4 regions of the Pseudoalteromonas sp. SG43-4 genome follow, and region 2 is predicted to be linked to each of the others. Evidence: predicted binding sites of a transcription regulator. Region 2 holds the regulator's gene; each other region holds the start of a gene.
The links. The regulator ArgR, encoded in region 2, controls arginine synthesis, uptake and breakdown. The targets are predictions, from matches to a motif close to ANTGAATANNTATTCANT.
Positions count from the first base shown of each region.

Region 1: a site for ArgR is predicted at 2,236-2,253, ahead of H5160_RS09355 (OadG family protein). Genes of this name have one in related genera too.
Region 3: a site for ArgR is predicted at 2,268-2,285, ahead of H5160_RS13725 (aspartate aminotransferase family protein). Genes of this name have one in related genera too.
Region 4: a site for ArgR is predicted at 3,276-3,293, ahead of H5160_RS11545 (arginase family protein). Genes of this name have one in related genera too.

Region 1 covers NZ_JACJFB010000007.1:187,958-193,079, reverse strand. Annotated here, with positions in the region: gene H5160_RS09380 (aspartate kinase) at 1-420, shown strand, start outside; gene csrA (carbon storage regulator CsrA) at 512-703, shown strand; gene H5160_RS09370 (YcxB family protein) at 754-1,221, opposite strand; gene H5160_RS09365 (hypothetical protein) at 1,355-1,546, opposite strand; gene H5160_RS09360 (DUF1328 domain-containing protein) at 1,605-1,778, opposite strand; gene H5160_RS09355 (OadG family protein) at 2,298-2,543, shown strand; gene oadA (sodium-extruding oxaloacetate decarboxylase subunit alpha) at 2,555-4,336, shown strand; gene H5160_RS09345 (sodium ion-translocating decarboxylase subunit beta) at 4,350-5,122, shown strand, end outside.
Region 2 covers NZ_JACJFB010000004.1:168,996-174,117, reverse strand. Annotated here, with positions in the region: gene ispB (octaprenyl diphosphate synthase) at 1-713, shown strand, start outside; gene mdh (malate dehydrogenase) at 961-1,893, opposite strand; gene argR (transcriptional regulator ArgR) at 2,119-2,586, shown strand; gene H5160_RS05895 (Dyp-type peroxidase) at 2,594-3,493, opposite strand; gene H5160_RS05890 (ABC transporter ATP-binding protein) at 3,542-4,591, opposite strand; gene H5160_RS05885 (iron ABC transporter permease) at 4,592-5,122, opposite strand, start outside.
Region 3 covers NZ_JACJFB010000013.1:99,512-104,633, reverse strand. Annotated here, with positions in the region: gene astA (arginine N-succinyltransferase) at 1-741, opposite strand, end outside; gene H5160_RS13725 (aspartate aminotransferase family protein) at 827-2,032, opposite strand; gene H5160_RS13720 (HDOD domain-containing protein) at 2,412-3,572, opposite strand; gene H5160_RS13715 (aminodeoxychorismate/anthranilate synthase component II) at 3,616-4,197, opposite strand; gene H5160_RS13710 (YdcH family protein) at 4,748-4,990, shown strand; gene H5160_RS13705 (putative quinol monooxygenase) at 5,053-5,122, opposite strand, start outside.
Region 4 covers NZ_JACJFB010000010.1:76,346-81,467, forward strand. Annotated here, with positions in the region: gene ppc (phosphoenolpyruvate carboxylase) at 1-968, shown strand, start outside; gene cdd (cytidine deaminase) at 1,105-2,031, shown strand; gene udp (uridine phosphorylase) at 2,126-2,881, opposite strand; gene H5160_RS11545 (arginase family protein) at 3,336-4,445, shown strand; gene H5160_RS11550 (transporter substrate-binding domain-containing protein) at 4,575-5,122, shown strand, end outside.

The sequences.
Region 1 (5,122 bases), on a different contig from region 2:
CAAGGTGTGCCAACGGGCACGCAATATCTTTCAAAAATATTGAAACTTTTTGCCGAAAATGGCATCGAAATAGATATGATTAATCAAGTTAATCATAACTTTGAAAAAATAGACTATGCTTTTACTGTGCACTCGAATGATTATCTGCAAGCACTTGAATTATTGAGTGAAGATCAAGCTCAGCTCAGTGCTCAAAATATAAGCGGATTGCAAGCAGTAGCTAAAGTTTCTGCTGTTGGCATGGGTATGAAATCACATTCTGGTGTCGCTAGTTTATTTTTTGATGCATTAGCGCAGGAAAATATTAATGTGGTTTTAGTCTCGACTTCAGAGATTAAAATTTCAGTTTTAATAGATGAAAAGTACTTAGAGTTGGCTGTTCGTGCATTACACAAGGCATTTTTAACAGAAAATGGATAGATTGCGAGTTTTTACTTACTTTTCAGTCTAATTTTCATTAGTATGTTTAAGCGGAATCTTATAATTTTTATTGGAACATGGGAGCAAGAGAATGCTAATACTAACTCGTAGAGTAGGTGAAACCCTAATGATTGGTGACGAAGTAACAGTTACTGTTCTAGGTGTTAAAGGAAATCAAGTTCGAATCGGTGTTAATGCACCAAAAGACGTATCAGTGCATCGTGAAGAGATTTACATGCGCATACAAGCTGAAAAGTCGAACCCTAATCCGGGCAATGCTTAATCAACACGTATACGTAGTTGAGTAATTAACTCAACTAGACTAAAAGCCACTCACTGAGTGGCTTTTTTGTTTATAAAAGCGAGTGTTTCAGGACTAAGTATTTGTTTTGATATGTACTGCATGCCGCTTTTGTTTTTAATAATAATACCTTGTTGGGTGTCTATTACTTCGCTTATATTTTGCCATTCTAATTGATAGCTTTTGTAATGATTAGCAGATTTAATACCTTCTTCATCAAAGGTAAGTGTTACCTCAGAGCCTGATGCTCTGCTGAGCATTTGTCTGGTTACCCACCATGGTCTGCGATAGTAAAAAGCGACGCACTCGAGTACCGCTAACATGATCATAAACGATCCTAAGTAATGATCGTCTAAAACATAAATGCCAAATAGACCAAGCGCAACTAACAACACAAGTAAAAAGTATTTAGGTTTTGCACGCTTACTATAAGGGAGTGACTCATCAAAACACTCGTAAAAGTAGGGTTTATCTAATGTGTAGGTGGTTGTGAATGCCATTTTGCCTTGCTTTAAATATCGTTTTTTTTATTTTAACAAGCTAACTGCTAAATGAGCAGCTTTATAGTCAGTGATTTTATTACTGGCACAAAAAAACGGCTCGAAAGCCGTTTTTTTAGCGGTACAAGAAGAATTAACAGTTAGTTTCTTCAGCGTTCACGCCTTCTTTAACATTTTCACATGCATCTTCAACAGAGTTTTGCACATCAGTTACTGCTTCGTCGATACGTTCGCCAGCATCTTCTGCATGGTTGTCTTCACAACCCATCATGAAAAAACCTGCAAATACTGCGATTAGTGCTGCTTTTAAAGTTGTAGATTTCATAGTGTAATTCCTTGTAAGTATTAATTAAATTTTAGTGTTTGTTAGTTGAATGCTTTATCTACCTGGGTGATTTACCACGTAGTGCACCTGAAACTAATGAAATCACTAAAAGTACTAAAAAGATAAAAAATATAATTTTTGCTATACCAGCTGCGGCACCTGCGATGCCACCAAAACCTAACACTGCAGCGATTAAAGCAATAACTAAAAATGTAATTGTCCAGCGTAACATTGTTTTCTCCTTGGTTATCAAATTTGCTCATAATAACTAATGCCAGTTATATGCCAAAGTTTATTTGGTATAAATATCAATTGGTTATGGTTTTTCGCTGTTGTTCTAGTTATTAGTTGGTTAGTAACTTTTACGCTTTGTTATGTAAGTTATTCACACTGTTGCAAATAACTGCTAAATGTTCACTAAATAAACTTATTTTGGTAAGACCAATTAGCAATTGGTGTGTGGCTTTGCATTTTATATTAAGAATTAGTGTTTATTTTTACTTAGCTTGATAGTTAATTAACAACTTCCATATAACTATTAGCTATAGTCGTTATTTCTTGTATGTATTGTAGAGCGCGTGATTGCTGAGTTATAGCATGTAAATTAATTGAGTGTTATGTTGTTTATTGTTTAATTGGTTTTACCAATTTACAAGATGTAGACAAAGCGATTAGTTTTGTTATTATCCAGTGAATAAATATTTAATTAAATCGATTTTTTATTTTCGATATGGGTTTCAAGGGGAGAAAAATGGATATAGGTGCTCTACTCACAACGGCTGGTAACTTAATGCTTACTGGCATGGTTGGGGTGTTTGTATTTCTGTCGATATTAATTGGTGCAGTAACGCTTATGTCTAATTTGGTGACGCGCTTTAGCGAACCTGACGTGGCGACACCAGTTAAATCACCATCTTTTAAATCTCAAGGTGTGCCTAATGAGCACATCGCTGCTATTAGTGCTGCCATTGCTCAGTACAAATCAAATAATAAATAAGGGGCACACACATGGCTAAATTAAAATTAACAGAATTGGTATTACGCGATGCTCACCAATCATTATTAGCAACGCGTATGCGCCTAGACGATATGCTACCGATTGCTAGCAAATTAGACGATGCGGGTTATTGGTCTATTGAATCGTGGGGCGGTGCTACATTTGACTCGTGTATTCGTTATTTAGGCGAAGATCCTTGGGAGCGTATTCGTGCACTAAAAAAAGCGATGCCTAATACTAAACAGCAAATGCTATTACGCGGTCAAAACTTATTAGGTTACCGCCATTACGCTGATGACGTAGTTGAAAAATTTGTAGAACGTGCACATAAAAATGGCGTTGACGTATTTCGTATATTTGATGCAATGAACGATGTTCGCAATCTAGAAACAGCTATTAAAGCGGCTGTAAAAGTAGGCGCTCACGCTCAAGGTACTATTTCGTACACAGTTAGCCCAGTTCATACACTTGATATGTGGCTAACTCTTGCAAAGCAGCTTGAAGATATGGGTTGTCACTCAATTTGTATTAAAGATATGGCGGGTTTATTAAAGCCGTACGATGCTGAAAAACTAATTAAAGCACTTAAAGAAACTGTATCTATTCCAATTGCTATGCAGTGCCACGCTACAACAGGTTTAAGTACTGCTACTTACCAAAAAGCAATTGATGCTGGTATTGATATGCTCGATACCGCTATTTCATCAATGAGTATGACTTATGGACATTCTGCAACTGAAACTATTGTATCGATAGTTGAAGGGACTGAGCGTGATACTGGGCTTGATTTAAACCACCTAGAAGAAATTGCTGCTTACTTTAGAGATGTACGTAAAAAATATGCGGCATTTGAAGGTAGCTTAAAAGGGGTTGATGGGCGCATTTTATTAGCTCAAGTACCTGGTGGCATGCTTACAAACATGGAAAACCAACTTAAAGAGCAAGGCGCAGCCGATAAGCTTAATGAGGTTTTACTTGAGATCCCACGTGTACGTGAAGATCTTGGCTTTTTACCTTTAGTAACACCAACGTCGCAAATTGTTGGCACTCAAGCGGTACTTAATGTGCTAACGGGTGAGCGTTATAAAACAATTACTAAAGAAACTGCTGGCGTATTAAAAGGTGAATATGGCTTAACACCAGCACCAATGAATAAAGAGCTACAAGAGCGCGTGCTTGATGGCGCGGAAGTTATTACTTGTCGCCCTGCTGATAACATTGCACCTGAGCTTGCAACGCTTGAAGCTGAGTTATTAAAAGAAGCACAAGAGCAAGGTTTAACACTTGCTGATGATCAAATTGATGACGTATTAACTTATGCATTATTCCCACAAGTTGGTTTGAAGTTTATTAAAAACCGCAACAACCCAGATGCATTTGAGCCAGTACCTTCTGTTGAAGATAAAAGCAGTAAAGCACCTTCTAAATCAGTTTCAAATAATAACAAAGTGAAGGCTGAGCAATACAGCGTAAAAGTAGATGGTAAAGTTTATGACGTAGTCGTAGCGCAAGGTGGTGAACTTAAGGAAGTAACATTAAAAGACTCTGAGCACATTCCTCAATCTGCTTCGGTTGCATCAGGTGAAACACTTAACGCGCCTCTAGCCGGTAATATTTTTAAGATTAAGGTAAAAGCTGGGCAAGTTGTTAACGAAGGCGATGTAGTGATTATTATGGAAGCCATGAAAATGGAAACTGAAATACGCGCTACGCATACCGGAACAATTGCTGAAGTGTTAGTTAGTGAAGGCGATGCTGTAACTACCGGCGACGCTATGATTGCATTAGCTTAGGAGTAAATAGAGGATGGAAGGTATTTTAAACCTCTGGAATGCGACAGGCATTGCTAACTTTACAATCCCATCGTTAATAATGATTGCGGTAGGGTGTTTATTACTGTTTTTAGCGATAGCTAAAGGCTTTGAACCACTATTATTACTACCTATTGGTTTTGGTGCAATTTTAACAAATGTACCAGTGGCAGGTTTGTCAGACCCAGGTGGGCTTTTGTACTACGTTTATTATGTGGGTATTGATACGGGGATTTTTCCGCTGTTGATATTTATGGGAGTAGGGGCGCTGACCGACTTTAGCGCACTTATTGCAAACCCACGTATGTTGTTATTAGGTGCGGCTGCACAGTTTGGTATTTTTGCTACATTGTTTGGCGCTATATTACTTAACTATGTGCCAGGTTTTGAATTTACTCTACAGGACGCATCGGCTATTGCCATTATAGGTGGTGCCGATGGGCCAACAGCAATATTTTTAGCATCAAAACTGGCACCTGATTTACTAGGCGCAATAGCAGTAGCTGCGTATTCATATATGGCACTTGTGCCAATTATTCAGCCGCCAATTATGCGTGCATTAACAACCCCAGAAGAACGTAAAATAAAAATGCCAGAGCTTCGCAAAGTATCTAAAAAGGAAAAGATTATTTTTCCTCTTATGGTGCTTAGTTTAACGGCTATGTTTTTACCGGCTGCTATACCGCTGGTAGGTATGTTTTGTTTAGGTAACTTAATGCGAGAGTCGGGTGTTGTTGATAGATTAAGTAACAGTGCTCAAAACGAAAT
Region 2 (5,122 bases):
TAGATGAATCAAACTTACGACGTGGCACGCCTACAGCAAATGCTGAATTTGGTAATGCTGCTAGCGTATTGGTTGGTGACTTTATTTACACTCGCTCATTTCAGCTTATGGTTGGCCTTGGAAAAATGCAGATTATGCAAGTACTTGCCGATGCAACAAACATTATTGCTGAAGGTGAAGTATTGCAGCTGATGAACTGCAATGACCCAGATACGACTGAAGCCAGCTATATGCAGGTTATTTACTCTAAAACGGCTAAATTATTTGAAGCAGCTACAGGCCTTGCTGCCATTATCACAGAGCAAGACCAAGCGACACTTGATGCACTAAACCTATACGGTATGCATTTAGGTACTGCGTTTCAACTAGTAGATGACGTACTCGATTACAATGCAGATGCTGAGCAGCTAGGTAAAAACATTGGCGATGATTTAGCTGAAGGCAAACCAACCCTTCCGCTTATTTATGCTATGCAACATGGTAGCGAGCAGCAAACACAGCTCATTCGTGATGCAATAGAGCACAGTAATGGTATGGAGCATTTAGAAGAAATTTTAACTGCACTAAAACAAACTAATGCGCTTGAGTTTACAATGCAAAAAGCAGAGCTTGAGGCCGAAAAAGCCATTGCCTGTTTAGACTTTTTAGCTGAGTCTGACTATAAGCAAGCACTTATAAGCCTTGCCCGTATTGCGGTTGACCGCGACCACTAGTTTTAACTAGTTACACAGTGTGACATTAATTCTGAGCAATAAAAAAGCCTGCAAATGCAGGCTTTTTTATATACCAATTTTATCAAAACATTAAGCATTCTTTCGGGCTAAATAACTCATTAGCTGCGTTAAATATTATTTATATAGAACAACTATACATCGTAATATTTGCCTTGCTAACGAGCTATTTATCCATCGTAATAACTGCTCATTTATTTAATGCAATTGGTATCGCTCAAACTGGCTATTACGCCATGAAATCAACACCTTCTTTGATGTCTTTTTTCAGAGTTTCAAGCATGTCATTTTTTGCTTTTGTTTCAAATGCGCTTAGTTCGCCGTAAGAAAGAATTTCTTCTACGCCGTTTTTACCTAAACGTACTGGATGTGCAAAGTACTCTGCATCGCCATTTTCAACAGCAACGTAAGCGTAATCTACAACTTCTTCACCTTGTAGGCCTTTAACTAAAGACATACAAAAACGAGCTGCAGCAGCACCCATAGATAGCGTAGCTGAACCACCGCCTGCTTTAGCATTTACAACTTCAGTACCCGCATTTTGGATACGTGGAGTAAGTGCAGCAACTTCTTCATCAGTGAAAGAAACACCTTCAACTTGAGAAAGTAGAGGCAGAATAGTTGTGCCTGAGTGACCACCAATTACTGGTACTTTTACTGTTGCTACGTCTACGCCTTTGAGTTCAGCAACAAATGCTTCTGAACGAATAACGTCAAGCGTAGTAATACCGAATACGCGTTTAGCGTCGTAAGTACCTGCTTTTTTGAATACTTCAGCAACAATTGGAACTGTGCCATTTACTGGGTTAGTAATAATACCTACTAACGCTTTAGGACAGCTGGCAACAATGCCTTCTGCTAACGTTTTGATGATGCCAGCATTTACATTGAATAAATCAGCACGATCCATACCTGGTTTACGCGGCATACCCGCTGGGATAAGAACGATGTCAGAGCCTTCAAGCGCTTTATTTAAATCGTCTGCGCCAAAGCCTGCAACTTTAACATCTGTTGGGATGTGAGAAAGGTCAACCGCAACACCTGGTACTACTGGTGCAACATCATAAAGTGATAATTCAGAGCCAGCTGGTAAGCCTGTTTTTAATAATAAAGACAACGCTTGGCCGATACCGCCTGCAGCACCTAATACAGCAACTTTCATTGGAATTCTCCGTAATTTGAGGTAGGAAACATTTGTGGCTCTTAAGATAATGAAATTAGCGACTAAAAACAAATTTATCCTGTCTATTTCAAGTATATTTTCGACCATAGTCGTAAACTTATGTGATTTAACGCATCAAACTGGCAAGTTAACTAAACAACTGCTGCATAATTATTCATTTTTGTGTAGAATTTGCGGCATAAATAACAAAAACGAATAAAGACTATGCAACCACAAGATAAACAAGAAGCACTGGTAAAAGCATTTAAATCACTATTAAAAGAAGAAAATTTTGGCTCTCAAGGCGAAATAGTTGATGCGTTAAAAGATCAAGGTTTTGACAATATAAGCCAAAGTAAAGTATCACGCATGTTAAGTAAATTTGGCGCTGTACGCACACGTAATGCCAAACAAGAAATGGTTTACTGCTTACCTGCTGAAATGGGTGTACCTACGGCTAAAAGCCCATTACGCCAATTAGTAATCGACATTATGCACAACGAAATGATGATCATCATTCGTACCAGCCCAGGTGCTGCTCAGCTTATTGCACGTTTATTAGATTCATTAGGTAAAGCAGATGGCGTACTAGGAACTATTGCCGGCGATGACACTATTTTTATCGCTCCTGCTAAAATATCTGAAATAGATGTAACACTTGAACGTGTTCGCATTTTATTTGATACGGTTTAATAGCAAATTAAATTTGTTTTAAAAACCCTATTGAAGGTGCAAAGAAAGCAGAGCCCATATCGGCTTGAGTAAAATCAAGCCAGTGGTCGTAGCAATCCCCTTCCCCTAAACGACTATTAAGTACTTTTTCAAATGCGGTGCCCGTACAAGCGCATGTAATTGATAACATTCCCTGCTCATACACGTCGCCATAAGGCATGCTTTGATTTAATAGTAGCGGTTGTCCCTCTTCGTCTTTTAGCTCACTTCGCGAAGCATGGCTGGTTTCGATCGCTGGGGTAATTAGCGTGTTATCAAGACGCGTACGTCCCATTATTTGCTCTTGCTCACTCAATGATAAATGCTGCCACATAGTTAAATCATGTTTATAACGCTGAACATGAATATAACTCCCCTGATCTTCAAAGCTACCAGGGTTGCTGATTAAAGCCGTAGCGCGCTTTTTTCTTCCATGTGCGGTGTCGCCACCATAAATAAAACCGTTAAAATCACGACCATCTAAAAAGCGAAAATTCCGAATTTGCTCCACCAGCTCTACATCGGGGGCAAATAATTTTAAAATTTGCAGCGCAAATAAATGGTTAACATCTTCACGGTCAGAGCGAATTTGTACAAATAAATCACACGGTTGTACGCTCATTTGGTGATCGCTATGGGTTATATTGGGAAAGCTCTGTAATTCGCTTGGAATGTATTCAGGGAGGATATGCGGCCAGTATTGCGCACCAATAGCAACCATACAAGAGAGCATTGATTCTGAAAATTGATCGCTAAACTCTTCTTCTATAGCGCTTACTTGTTTTAACTTTGCGCGAAGTGATTCGTCTTGACCATCAAACACATTAAAAAATAAGTGCAAACCGTGTAAGTTTGCTTCAGCACAAATCCCTGATTGCGCTTGCGCCATTGTTATTCCTTAGTTTTACAGATAAAAACACAGCGAATAACAAATTAATTACGATTCGAAAAAATTCACCGTGTGAGGTTTTATTTTTATTATAACCTGATCATTATTTTCAAATGACTGGCCATATTGTGCAGCAACTTCAATTTCTTGTTCATCAATAACAAGCGAATAAACATACGCCGAACCAATAAAGCGACGACTTATGATTGTAGCTCGCTTGCTGAATTTGTCACTTTGGTTATCTGCCACTAATTCTATTTGATGAGGGCGCACATATATAAGCCCTGCACTTACATTATGCTTACTCTCAACATAAGATTCGACTAAACCAAATGGTGTTTTATATTCAGTTGCGGTTAATACTTCTGCGCTTAAGTATATGCCCTGACCCAGAAACTCTGCAACCTCCTTTGAACATGGAGCTGCAAAAAGCTGCTCAGGCGTGCCTTGTTGCTCAATTTTACCGCGATGCATAATGGCCAGTGTATCTGAAAAGGCAAATGCCTCTTCTTTTGAATGTGTAACAAATACAGCAGATACTTGAGTTGCCTTAATAATTCGACGTATATCAGCAATTAATTCAAAGCGTACTTGTGTGTCGATGTTTGAAAAAGGCTCATCAAGGAGTAATAAACTAGGTTTATAAGCTAATGCACGAGCGATAGCGACGCGTTGCTGTTGGCCACCCGATAACTGGTGTGGAAACCTGTCAGCACAGCCAATTAAATGTACAAGCTTAAGCATTTCATCAACGCGTTGCTGCTTTTGAGCTTTGCTCATATTACTAAGCCCGAATGCAATATTATTTGCCACCGTTAAATGCGGAAACAACGCATAATCTTGAAACATCATGCCGATGTTACGATGCTCAGGTGAGACAAAAGATTGCTCATCACTCACTAATTTACCGTCTATAAAAATAGACCCTTGCTTGGCTTCAATTAAACCTGCAATCGCCTTTAATGTGGTTGTTTTGCCGCATCCACTCGCCCCGAGTAGACAAACAATTTCATCTTTACCCACTGTTAAATCTAAATCGTGAATAACCTTTGTGCCGTTATAGTGATAGCTCACGCCTTGTAAAATTAAACTACTCATTTAACTACGTTGCTCCATAGAACGATTAATAAAATACAAAGGAATAAACCCAACGATAACAATAAATAATGCAGATATTGAAGCAAGCTCTAATTGCTCGTCGCTCACATACTGAAATACATGAGTAGCTAAGCTTTCAAAATTAAACGGTCTGAGCAATAGCGCAGCTGGCAACTCTTTCATACACTCAATAAATACCAATAAGGCAGCAGTGAGCAATCCTCTTCGCAGTAAAGGTAGGTGCACTAAACGCAGCGTTTGCCCTTGGCTTTTACCCATTGATTGGCTTGCCATATCAAGTGATGGACTAATACGTAAAAAACTCGACTCAATTGCTCCATGTGCAATGGCGTAAAACCTAACAATATAAGCAATAATAATAGTAAGAATGCTACCTGTAAGCAGTAAGCCAATGTCTAAGTTATACGGCTCGAGTGCTGTGTTAATAGTGTTCTCTAATAATGTAAGGGGTAACAAAACCGCAATAGCGAGTACAGTTCCTGGCAACGCATAACCTGTGCTTGCTAAACG
Region 3 (5,122 bases), on a different contig from region 2:
AAACGTAAAGCCTTCGCTTTTTAATAACTCGATTGCTGGGCGTGTGTTGTCGTGTACTTTACCTATTACGGCTTGCGCATCTTTACTTAGCAAATTTACATAAATTGGGTATTTAGGCATTAGTTCAGCAATGAAAACCTTTTGGCCAATACCTGTTAGGTAGTCGGCTGTTGGAAAATCCATTGAGAAAAAGTGCTCTTCAAGCCACTGCCAAAAAGGGCTACTGCCGTTTTCGTCAGACACACCGCGCATTTCTGCAATCACTGTTTGTGCAAAACGCTCTTGATGCTGCTTTATAAACATAAAGCGCGCTTTTGAAAGTAGCTTACCGTTACAATTTTTACGATAGCCATCTTTTAAAAATAATGTGCAAAGCTCTGTAGCGCCTGTGTAGTCGTTACATAGCGTTAAAATATCAACCGCTTTGTATACGTTTAATGTGCGCGAAGAGTGAATCACTTTACTTAAGTGATAATGATAAAATGCATCATCAAGCCCTACAGCAGCTTCAATTGCAGACGTACCTACAACATCACCGGTTTCGCTATCTTCAAGAACAAACAGGTAGCCTTCGTCACCGGGTTGTGACGTTTGCTTAGCAAATGAACTTACAGAATGGTCTATTTTCTTTTGCAATAGTTCTTCGTTTAATGGCAAAGACGTAAAACCATGCCCAGATTCGTGGGCAATTTTCAGTAATGCTGAGTAATCATTTTGCTGGATTGGGCGAAGGATCATCATGAGTCCGCTTGCTCCCTTATAAATAACGGTAAATAGGAATTGCAGGGCAAGCGGTGCTTGCCCTTAATTGGTTGGCTTAAGTCGCTTATGCGTTTACTACGCTTGCTACTGCTTTTTCAAAGCGTGCCATACCTTCGCGAATGTCCGCTTCAGGAATTACTAAAGATGGAGTGAAACGTATTACGTCTGCACCGGCAACTAGTGACATAAGGCCTTGCTCAGTACCTGCCACTAAAAACTCTTTTGCACGACCTTTGTATTGCTCGTTCACTACTGCACCAATTAATAAACCTTGGCCACGGATTTCGCTAAATACGTTGTATTTTTCGTTAACCGCGCTAAGTAGTTCATTAAATAATGCTGCTTTTTCTTTTACGCCAGCCAGTACGTCTGGGGTATTTACTGTATCAAATGCCGCTTCTGCAACAGCACAGGCAAGCGGGTTACCGCCATAAGTAGAACCATGTGTGCCTACTTTAAGGTGCTGTGCAATTTCAGTTGTTGTGATCATAGCGCCAATAGGAAAACCGCCGCCAAGTGCTTTAGCCGAAGTTAAAATATCAGGTACTACGTTTAAGCCTTGGTATGCATATAAATCGCCAGTACGACCAACACCTGTTTGAACTTCATCAAAAATAAGCAATGCGTTATGTTTAGTACATAAATCGCGAACGCCTTGAGCAAACTCATCAGTTGGTGAAACAATACCGCCTTCACCTTGTAGAGGTTCCATCATTACGGCACATGTTTTATCGCTGATAAGTGCTTCAAATGCAGCAAGGTCATTGTAATCACAATGTACAATGTCGCCAGGCTTAGGACCAAAACCATCTGAATATGCAGCTTGGCCGCCAACAGTTACGGTAAAGAATGTACGACCGTGGAAACCTTTGTTGAACGCGATGATTTGTGATTTTTCTGCGCCAAACTTATCAAGTGCAAAACGACGCGCTAATTTAAGCGCGGCTTCGTTTGCTTCTGCGCCAGAGTTGGCAAAGTAAACTTTTTCAGCAAATGTCGCATCAACCATTTTTTTAGCTAGGCGAAGTGCCGGCTCATTGGTCATTACGTTAGATAGATGCCAGATTTTTTCGCCTTGCTCTTTTAATGCGCCTACTAATGCAGGGTGGCAATGGCCAAGACAGTTAACTGCAATACCACCAGCAAAGTCGATAAACTCTCGACCTTGTTGATCCCATACGCGAGAGCCTTCGCCTCGAACAGGAATTACGCTTGAAGGTGCGTAGTTAGGAACCATTACGTGATCAAATAATTCGCGATTGACTGTCATTTTATTTCCTCTTAATTGTGAGCAACACAAAACATCAAAATAGGTGTTTGGTTAATATTTGTAACCAACTTTATAGGCAAGATCAGTAACCTGATAATTGCGCAAAATTGCTTTGTGGTTCAATTTTCAGACGCACATTATTTCAGAATTACTTATATCTGTCTCGTTAAAAACTTTCATGTATCCCTTGAAAATAAAGGGCTAAAGATATTATTTCATAGATAGTGAATAACTATTTGCATAGCTATTTATGCTTATTTTTAGGCAACTAACCGCATGAGTACAGAGGCGCACACGCTTTAATCGGCAAATATGTAATATAACAATAAGATGAGAATGAATGGTTAGTCGCAAAAAAATTAACAAAAAATTCAGATTTTTAGTCAATTTGAATAGCTAAATTGGTAAAATTACTCGATTGGAGGGTTTTTAGTTCCGTTTTAGTGAACTTAAAGTGCGAAAACCAGCTTAGAGCTTCATCAGGCTCAATAAGTTGATGTTCTTTTAAATTAAGATATTGAGAATAGCACCGTGCCTTTAGCATTACTTCTGTTAATGGCAGTAATGTATCGCCCTTATCTACCCCATTTACTAGCTGCTGCATTACCCCTTTAAACGGTAAATATTTAAAAGCCATTTTGTCTATTACCTTAGCGCTTACTTCTATCGATTTATTGCTAAGTAGAGTAGTTAAAAATAGCGGGTCGGGCTGAAGCTCTAATAAAGCAGTGTGTAAATCTTTTTGGTTTTCATTTCGGGCTAGCTGTACTTTACGTTGCCATATTTGCTCAAACGTTTTTAAGTACAAGCGCACTAATGCAATTCGCCCTACATCTAAAAGCATACCTAGGGTAAATGCATGAACGTCGTTCACATTATTAATTTGTGCAATTTTTTGCGCAGCAATCGCGTTTGCCATCGCGCTGTCGCGTAGCCGGCGTTTTAATAATGAAAATGGCTCGGTGCTATGTGGCATCCAATGACGCGTAGCAAATGTAGGTATAACTAGCTGTAAGTTATCAAGACCAATATAGCGAAGAGCAAGCGATGGTTTATCTACTTTTACAGACGTGTTTTTACTACGCTGATTACGATAGTAGGGTAAGTTAACGAGCGTGACTAACTCCCTACCCAACCAGCCTATATCATTTACCAATGGCTCTAAGCGCCCTACCGATGCCGACTTTACAGCTAATATATCGAGTATATTGGCAATGCCATCTTCAATGCCTATGGTGCTATGAATTACGCCATCTATATCTTCGAGCTGCTTATATATAGCTGTTTCAATTGTTTTGTGTAGTTGCTCACTCGCTTGAGCGCGATACTTATGATGTGCAGTACTGCTTTGCTGGCGTTTATGCTGTGCGGCCACTTCAACCTGAAGCAAAGTACGTTGCTTCATCGGTTCGCCGTAATCTATATCTAATGTATGAATGAAACCAATTTGCTGATGCGCAAAGCTGTGCCCAAGCAATAAGTCATGAGCCCGTTGGCTTAATATTTTGGCAGTACGCTGTTGCGCTTCAAGTTCAGTCATGACATCCATTAATAAAGTATAAAATGCTATGTGTATTATAACATTAGAAGCGAGTTAAAAAGTTATCAAGCAGTTCTAAGCCTTGAGCAGTTAAAATAGCTTCGGGATGAAACTGCACACCTTCGATAGCAAGTTCATTGTGTAACAACCCCATAATTTCGTCAAACTCGCCTTGCTCAGTTTGAGTCCATGCGGTTACTTCAAGCTCTTTAGGCAGAGTTTGCGCTTTAACCACTAAAGAATGATAACGACATACCGTTAACGGATTAGCTAAGCCTTTAAACACCCCTTTATTAGTATGAACTATGGGTGATGTTTTACCGTGCATTACTTTTTTAGCACGTATTACATCTCCACCTAAAGCTTGTGCGATAGTTTGATGCCCCAAGCAAATCCCTAAAATAGGATATTGCCCTTTTAGTTGCTCAACAACATTTAGTGAAATACCCGCTTCGTTAGGGGTGCATGGCCCTGGCGATAACACGATGTGCTGCGGGTTTAACTGTTTTATTTGTGCAATGCTTAGCTCATCATTACGTTTCACTAAAACGTCTTGATCTAAACGCTGAAAATATTGCACTAAGTTGTAAGTAAACGAATCGTAGTTGTCGATCATCAACAGCATTACACAACAGACCTTATAAATTATTGACCACTACTTTACACAAGTGGTACTAAGCGCTGCATTCTACCACTATTAATTAACCAACATAAATTAGCAAAAAGCGTTAAAAATTAACTCTTTTAGCTAAAATGCTTAAAAGCCTTTAGCGGGTATTGGTTTACTTAACTTTAACTCTGGTTAAGAGATTTACTAACGTATTGAATCATGATGATATTTAAATTTATTTTCTCTAGCCAGAGATTCCTTGCACCTTGAGCAATAATATCGAACCCTAAGCTTTTTACGATTAGTTAATACACCTACGTAGGCTGTATACCCCAACAATAAATTATTGACCTCTAAAGTACGTGCATTTATTGATCGCACTATTAAATACTTTGGTGAAATGCCTTACTGAGCAAAATAAACAGATTGTTTGTGCTACATCAAATTAGCGGCTCGATGGTTGAATTATATCTATGTAAGCCCCAGTGTATTATATGAAAGGCAGTAATTCACTTATACAACTCACTTACTTGTGAGCTCATTTATATCCTACTAAGGAGCGAATATGTTAGGCGAAGACCACTCATTAACAAATGACTTTCCAGAATACTTAAAGACCATTGCCGAGTTAAATGAAAGCGATACTGAATTTGCAAAAAAAGCAGATAAGTACGACAAGCTAGATAAAGAGATTAGAGTGTTAGAGCTCAAAGATGCGCCCATAAGCGATGAACAAATGCATCTATTAAAACACGAACGTACAGAATTAAAAGATTGGTTATACGAGCGCTTGCAGCAAGAGCAGTAATGCCACTAAAAAAAGAGCTCACTGATGAGGTGAGCTCTTTAGATCAACAATGGGTATTTTCTCTAAAACTTTACAAAGCCACCCACAGGTTTCATAAATACACTGCTTGGGCCTGCAAAGGCTTGTGCAAAC
Region 4 (5,122 bases), on a different contig from region 2:
AAGCAATGGATAAACTAGTGCAGCTTGCTGATGAGCGTGGTATTGAACTTATTTTATTCCACGGACGTGGTGGCACAGTAGGGCGTGGTGGCGCACCTGCTGCACAAGCGCTGCATTCACAACCGCCAGGTTCGTTAAAAGGTGGTTTACGTGTAACCGAGCAAGGCGAGATGATCCGCTTTAAATTTGGTTTACCTGATGTAGCACTGCAAAGCTTAAATATTTACGCAGGTGCAGTACTACAAAGTAACTTATTACCGCCGCCGGAACCAAAACCGCAGTGGCGCGAAGTAATGAAGCTAATAAGTGAGGAGTCGTGTGAACATTACCGTAATGTAGTTCGCCACGATGAAAACTTTGTACCTTACTTTAGAATGGCAACGCCTGAGCTTGAGTTGTCTAAGTTGCCGCTTGGCTCGCGTCCTGCAAAACGTAATCCTAATGGTGGCGTTGAAAGCCTGCGTGCTATTCCATGGATTTTTGCGTGGAGCCAAAACCGTTTAATGCTTCCTGCATGGTTAGGTGCGTTAACTGGCTTAAAAGCTGCGCTTAATAAGTACGGCGCAGAAACACTCAACGAAATGAGCCTACAGTGGCCGTTCTTTAGATCGCGCCTAGAAATGCTAGAAATGGTATTTAGTAAAGCCGATTGCTGGTTGAGTGAGCATTACGATAATGCGCTGGTGGAAGATATGTACAAACCATTGGGTGTAACACTTCGTAAAGAGCTTCAAGAAGCGATTAGCTTGGTGCAATCACTTAGCCCACAAAAAAGCCTACTCGCCGAACAACCTTGGATTAAGGAGTCGATTAGTTTACGTAATCCGTACACCGATCCACTTAACCTATTACAGGTTGAGCTTTTACGCCGTGCTCGCTCAGAGGAAAAACGAAACGAAGGTGACATTGATAATGCGTTAATGATCACGATGACAGGTATAGCTGCAGGTATGCGTAATACCGGCTAACACTTTATTTTGTTAGGTATACCTATTAGTATTAAAAGGGAGCACGCGATGTGCTCCCTTTTTTTGCGTTAAATAGGCTGGTATTTAACACCCTAACCTTTTAAACTACTTAGCCATTGAATAATTAAAAAATATTATGGCTTCAGCAACTTTTACTGTACAGCAAGATACAGCACTTACAAATTCGCACTTCACATTAAGCGTAGCGCAAACAGCGTCATTACGTAGTCAATTAAAATCACAACGTGGCATATTAAATTCTAATAATATTAAAGCGTTATGCGCGCAACTCAATGTGTCTGATGATGTATTACTACAAGGTTTAGTGCCTTTAGCTTCTGAGTATGCCGTTGCGCCAGTGTCAGATTTTCATGTAGGCGCAATTGTTAAAGCGCTTGATAAAAAGGGTGAGGTAAACTTTTACTTTGGTGCGAATGTAGAGTTTGATCATCAAGCATTGAGTTTAGTGGTTCATGCAGAGCAATCGGCTATAAATAACGCATGGTTAAACGGCGCTAAAAAAATAGTTAAAATTGCGATTAGCGATGCGCCTTGTGGGTATTGTCGCCAGTTTATGAACGAACTCGCTGATGCGAAAGAGTTTGATATTTTACTTCCTGATCGGCAATTTAAACTTGCTGAATTACTGCCGCATTCATTTGGACCTACCGATTTAGGTAACGAATTTAGCTTGTTTAACCCAAAACCACAGCAAGGTAATTTTAGCTTTGATGGCCTTGATGAAACCCTTGCGCGTTTTGCACTTAATGCGTACGTGCCTTACAGCCAAAACTTTAGCGCCGTAAAAATAAGTACATTTAGTGATGGTGATTTTTACGGAAGTTACGCCGAAAATGCAGCTTACAGTCCAAGTTTATCGCCACTACAAAGTGCACTAAGTCAGTTCTTTTTAGCTGGGCTTAGCTTTAACGAAAGTACGGTGAAGGGAATAACATTGCTCGAAACAGCGGGTCGTGAAAACCAGTCGCAAGTGGCAAAAGCTGTACTTGCCAGTTTTACGCATTTACCAGCACTTAAAGTAATTAGCGCACCACTTAAATAGTGGCTTGCATACAATAAAGCACAGCCGGAGCTGTGCTTTATTAAAGCGAGCCATTCTATCGAATTAACTCACTCACTGACTGCTATAACCTGTATTAATCAAGTAATACTTTAGCTGCTTCTAATACTACTGCTACAGATTTACGCTCAATTTCACCGTGGTCTACATTTGGTATTTCTTGGCGAGTACGATTAACAAGTACGCCTGCTACACATGCTGCTTGTAATCCAAGGGCTGCACACATAGTAAATAATGTTGCCGATTCCATTTCGTAGTTCATCACGCCCAATTTTTGCCACTCTTCGCAGCTACCTTGTAGTGATTTAGGAACGTAACCAGAGTGCGTATCGTAACGCTCTTGCCCTGGGTAGAATGTATCGCTTGATGCAGTAATACCAATATGAAAATCGATATTTAGGTTTTTACATGCTTGTACCATAGCTTGTGTTGCATAAAAGTCAGATACAGCAGGGTAGCTAAGTGGTGCAAAATGTTGGCTTGCACCGTCTAAACGTACAGACGCTTGGCTAATTAAAATTTCGCCTTCGTTAATGTGTGGCTGAATTGCACCGGTTGTACCAATACGTAAAAATTTACGCACGCCAAGTTGTGCTAATTCTTCTACTGCAATCGACGTAGATGGACCACCAATACCTGTAGAACATACAACCACAGAGTGGCCGTTTAATTGACCTAAATAAACATGAAACTCGCGAGTTTGAGCAAGGCAGGTTGGGTTGTCTAGGAATTGTGAAATACGTGCTGCACGATCTGGATCGCCCGGTACAATCGCAAGTTTTGCACCTTTAAGATCGTTAATACATAGTCCTAAGTGAAATACCTTTTCCATAGCTAAGCCTTTTATAATAATTTGTTGTCAATCTAGCATGATTGCTAGAAACGTTTATCAAGTACAGGACGATTGTCCGTTTTATCTTAACTCTTCCAATAAAGCCTTAATAATTTTAAGGGCTAATTTGATTTATTCACCAACTATGAATATTCACTCAAGTACTTATATACGTAGCCTTGTTGCGCTGTTGACATGTTCAAGCAGACATAATAAGTATCACTCAAGCGCGTAACTACGATTAAATGAATGATTACAAATTTTCATTAATATCAAATAAATTCAATGATTTAATCTTGTAGTGAAGACGTAAAAACTAACGTGTTTACTTATATTAAGCACTGACTTATTTAGCAAAGTGGCATTTATTTGAAGTTTAGGCATTTTTAGTGATTTTGCATAACTAATCAAAAGTAATTAGCTACGTACAGAATAAAAACCGAAGGAGTTTATTATGAGCACACAATTTGAAGCATTTAAAAACAAAGTTGAGCACTGTTTGTGCGCACCGGGCGATGGCGTATACACAGTAAATACTGCAAAAGAGCGCAAAGCCGCGCTGCGTAATAAACTTTACGGACAAACTGAAAACGTTGATAATTTGTGGCGCGAGTCTTTAAACGAATTACCAAACTCACCACATAAAGCCGTTATGTTAGGTATTAGTTCAGACTGTGGCGGTGGGATATTACGCGGCGCAAACTGGGGGCCACTGTTTGTACGCTCAGCATTAATTGATCAGCAACCGCAGTGTCATTCTTTTGATTTGGGTGATGTACGTGTGATCCCACATTTACTTCATGACAAATACCTAAATGATGCAACCATTTCTAATTGCCAAAAAGCCTTATATGGTGATGAAGATAACGACTATTACGTAAGCCCGTTATCAATCACTGAAGATGTGTGCGACAGTTTTTACGCAACGTTTAAAGATAAAGGATTATTTGGTATTGGTGGCGATCACTCAATCAGTTACCCACTTACTAAAGCGTACTTAAAAGCAAAACGTGAGCAAGGTAAGCGCACGGCTATTATTCACTTTGACGCGCATACCGATTTACTTGTGGAGCGCTTAGGTATTGATTTATGTTTTGGCTCGTGGTGTACACATATATTAGAGTTTTTACCGGCGCCGCATCATTTAATACAATTTGGTATACGCTCAAGTGGCAAGCCTAAAGCGCATTGGGAAAATACTTTTGGTGTTAAACAGCACTGGGCACATGAAATCATTGAACGCGGCGCAGCAGCGGTTGCTGCCGACGCTATTGCACAGTTAAAAGCCGATAACGTTGATGAAATATACGTAAGCTTTGATATTGATGCGCTTGATGCTGAATTTGCATCTGCCACAGGTACACCAGAGCATCACGGTTTAACGCCTCAGCATGCGCTTGATATTTTATCAGCCATTGCGGATGAGTTTCCTATTACGGGTGCAGATATGATGGAGATAGCGCCATTTACCGACAGCTCTTTAGTTGGCCAATCAAGCTCAGAAACGACACTTAGAGAAGGCGCTAAAATTTCAGCCTTTTTAATTAGTGCAATGAACAAGTAAGCTGTAGAAGCTATAAATACTAGCACTATCAGCGTATAAGTGTGCATCACATGACTAAAAACTAGCAGTTCATAAAGCCTCAGCTATATTTATTAAATACATATAATGAGTTAGTTGAGGCCTCGCTAGATGAAATTGTTGATCTTTTTATTGTTCATTAGCTGTATTAAAGTTGATGCAGCTGAAATTACAATAGTAACGGAAGTATTTCCGGACTTTCAGTATATTAATGAAGATAACAAACTCGTTGGCCGCTCTGTCGAAAAAGTTCATAAAGCGCTAGAAGGTACAGGTATAAACTACACTATGTTGGCGCATAGTTGGGCCATATCCTACAATGCAGCGCTACGCGATAAAAACACCTGTATATTTTCGATTGTTCGATTACCTAATAGAGAAAGTAAGTTTAACTGGGTAGGCGAACTGGAAAGCTTTGACTCTGCCATTTATGGTCTAAAATCCAGAGGTATAAAGTTAAACACACTCAATGATGCTAAAAAATACAAAATAGCAGTACTGCGTGATAACTTTAGTCATCATTATTTGCTTGAAAGGGGCTTTAGTGAAAGCAAGCATTTATTACTCATCGATAGCCTAGATAAAATAGATAAACTCATAAGCACTCGTCACCATATACTTGATTTTGTTATCCTCAACAAAAAGCAATTTAACTATCG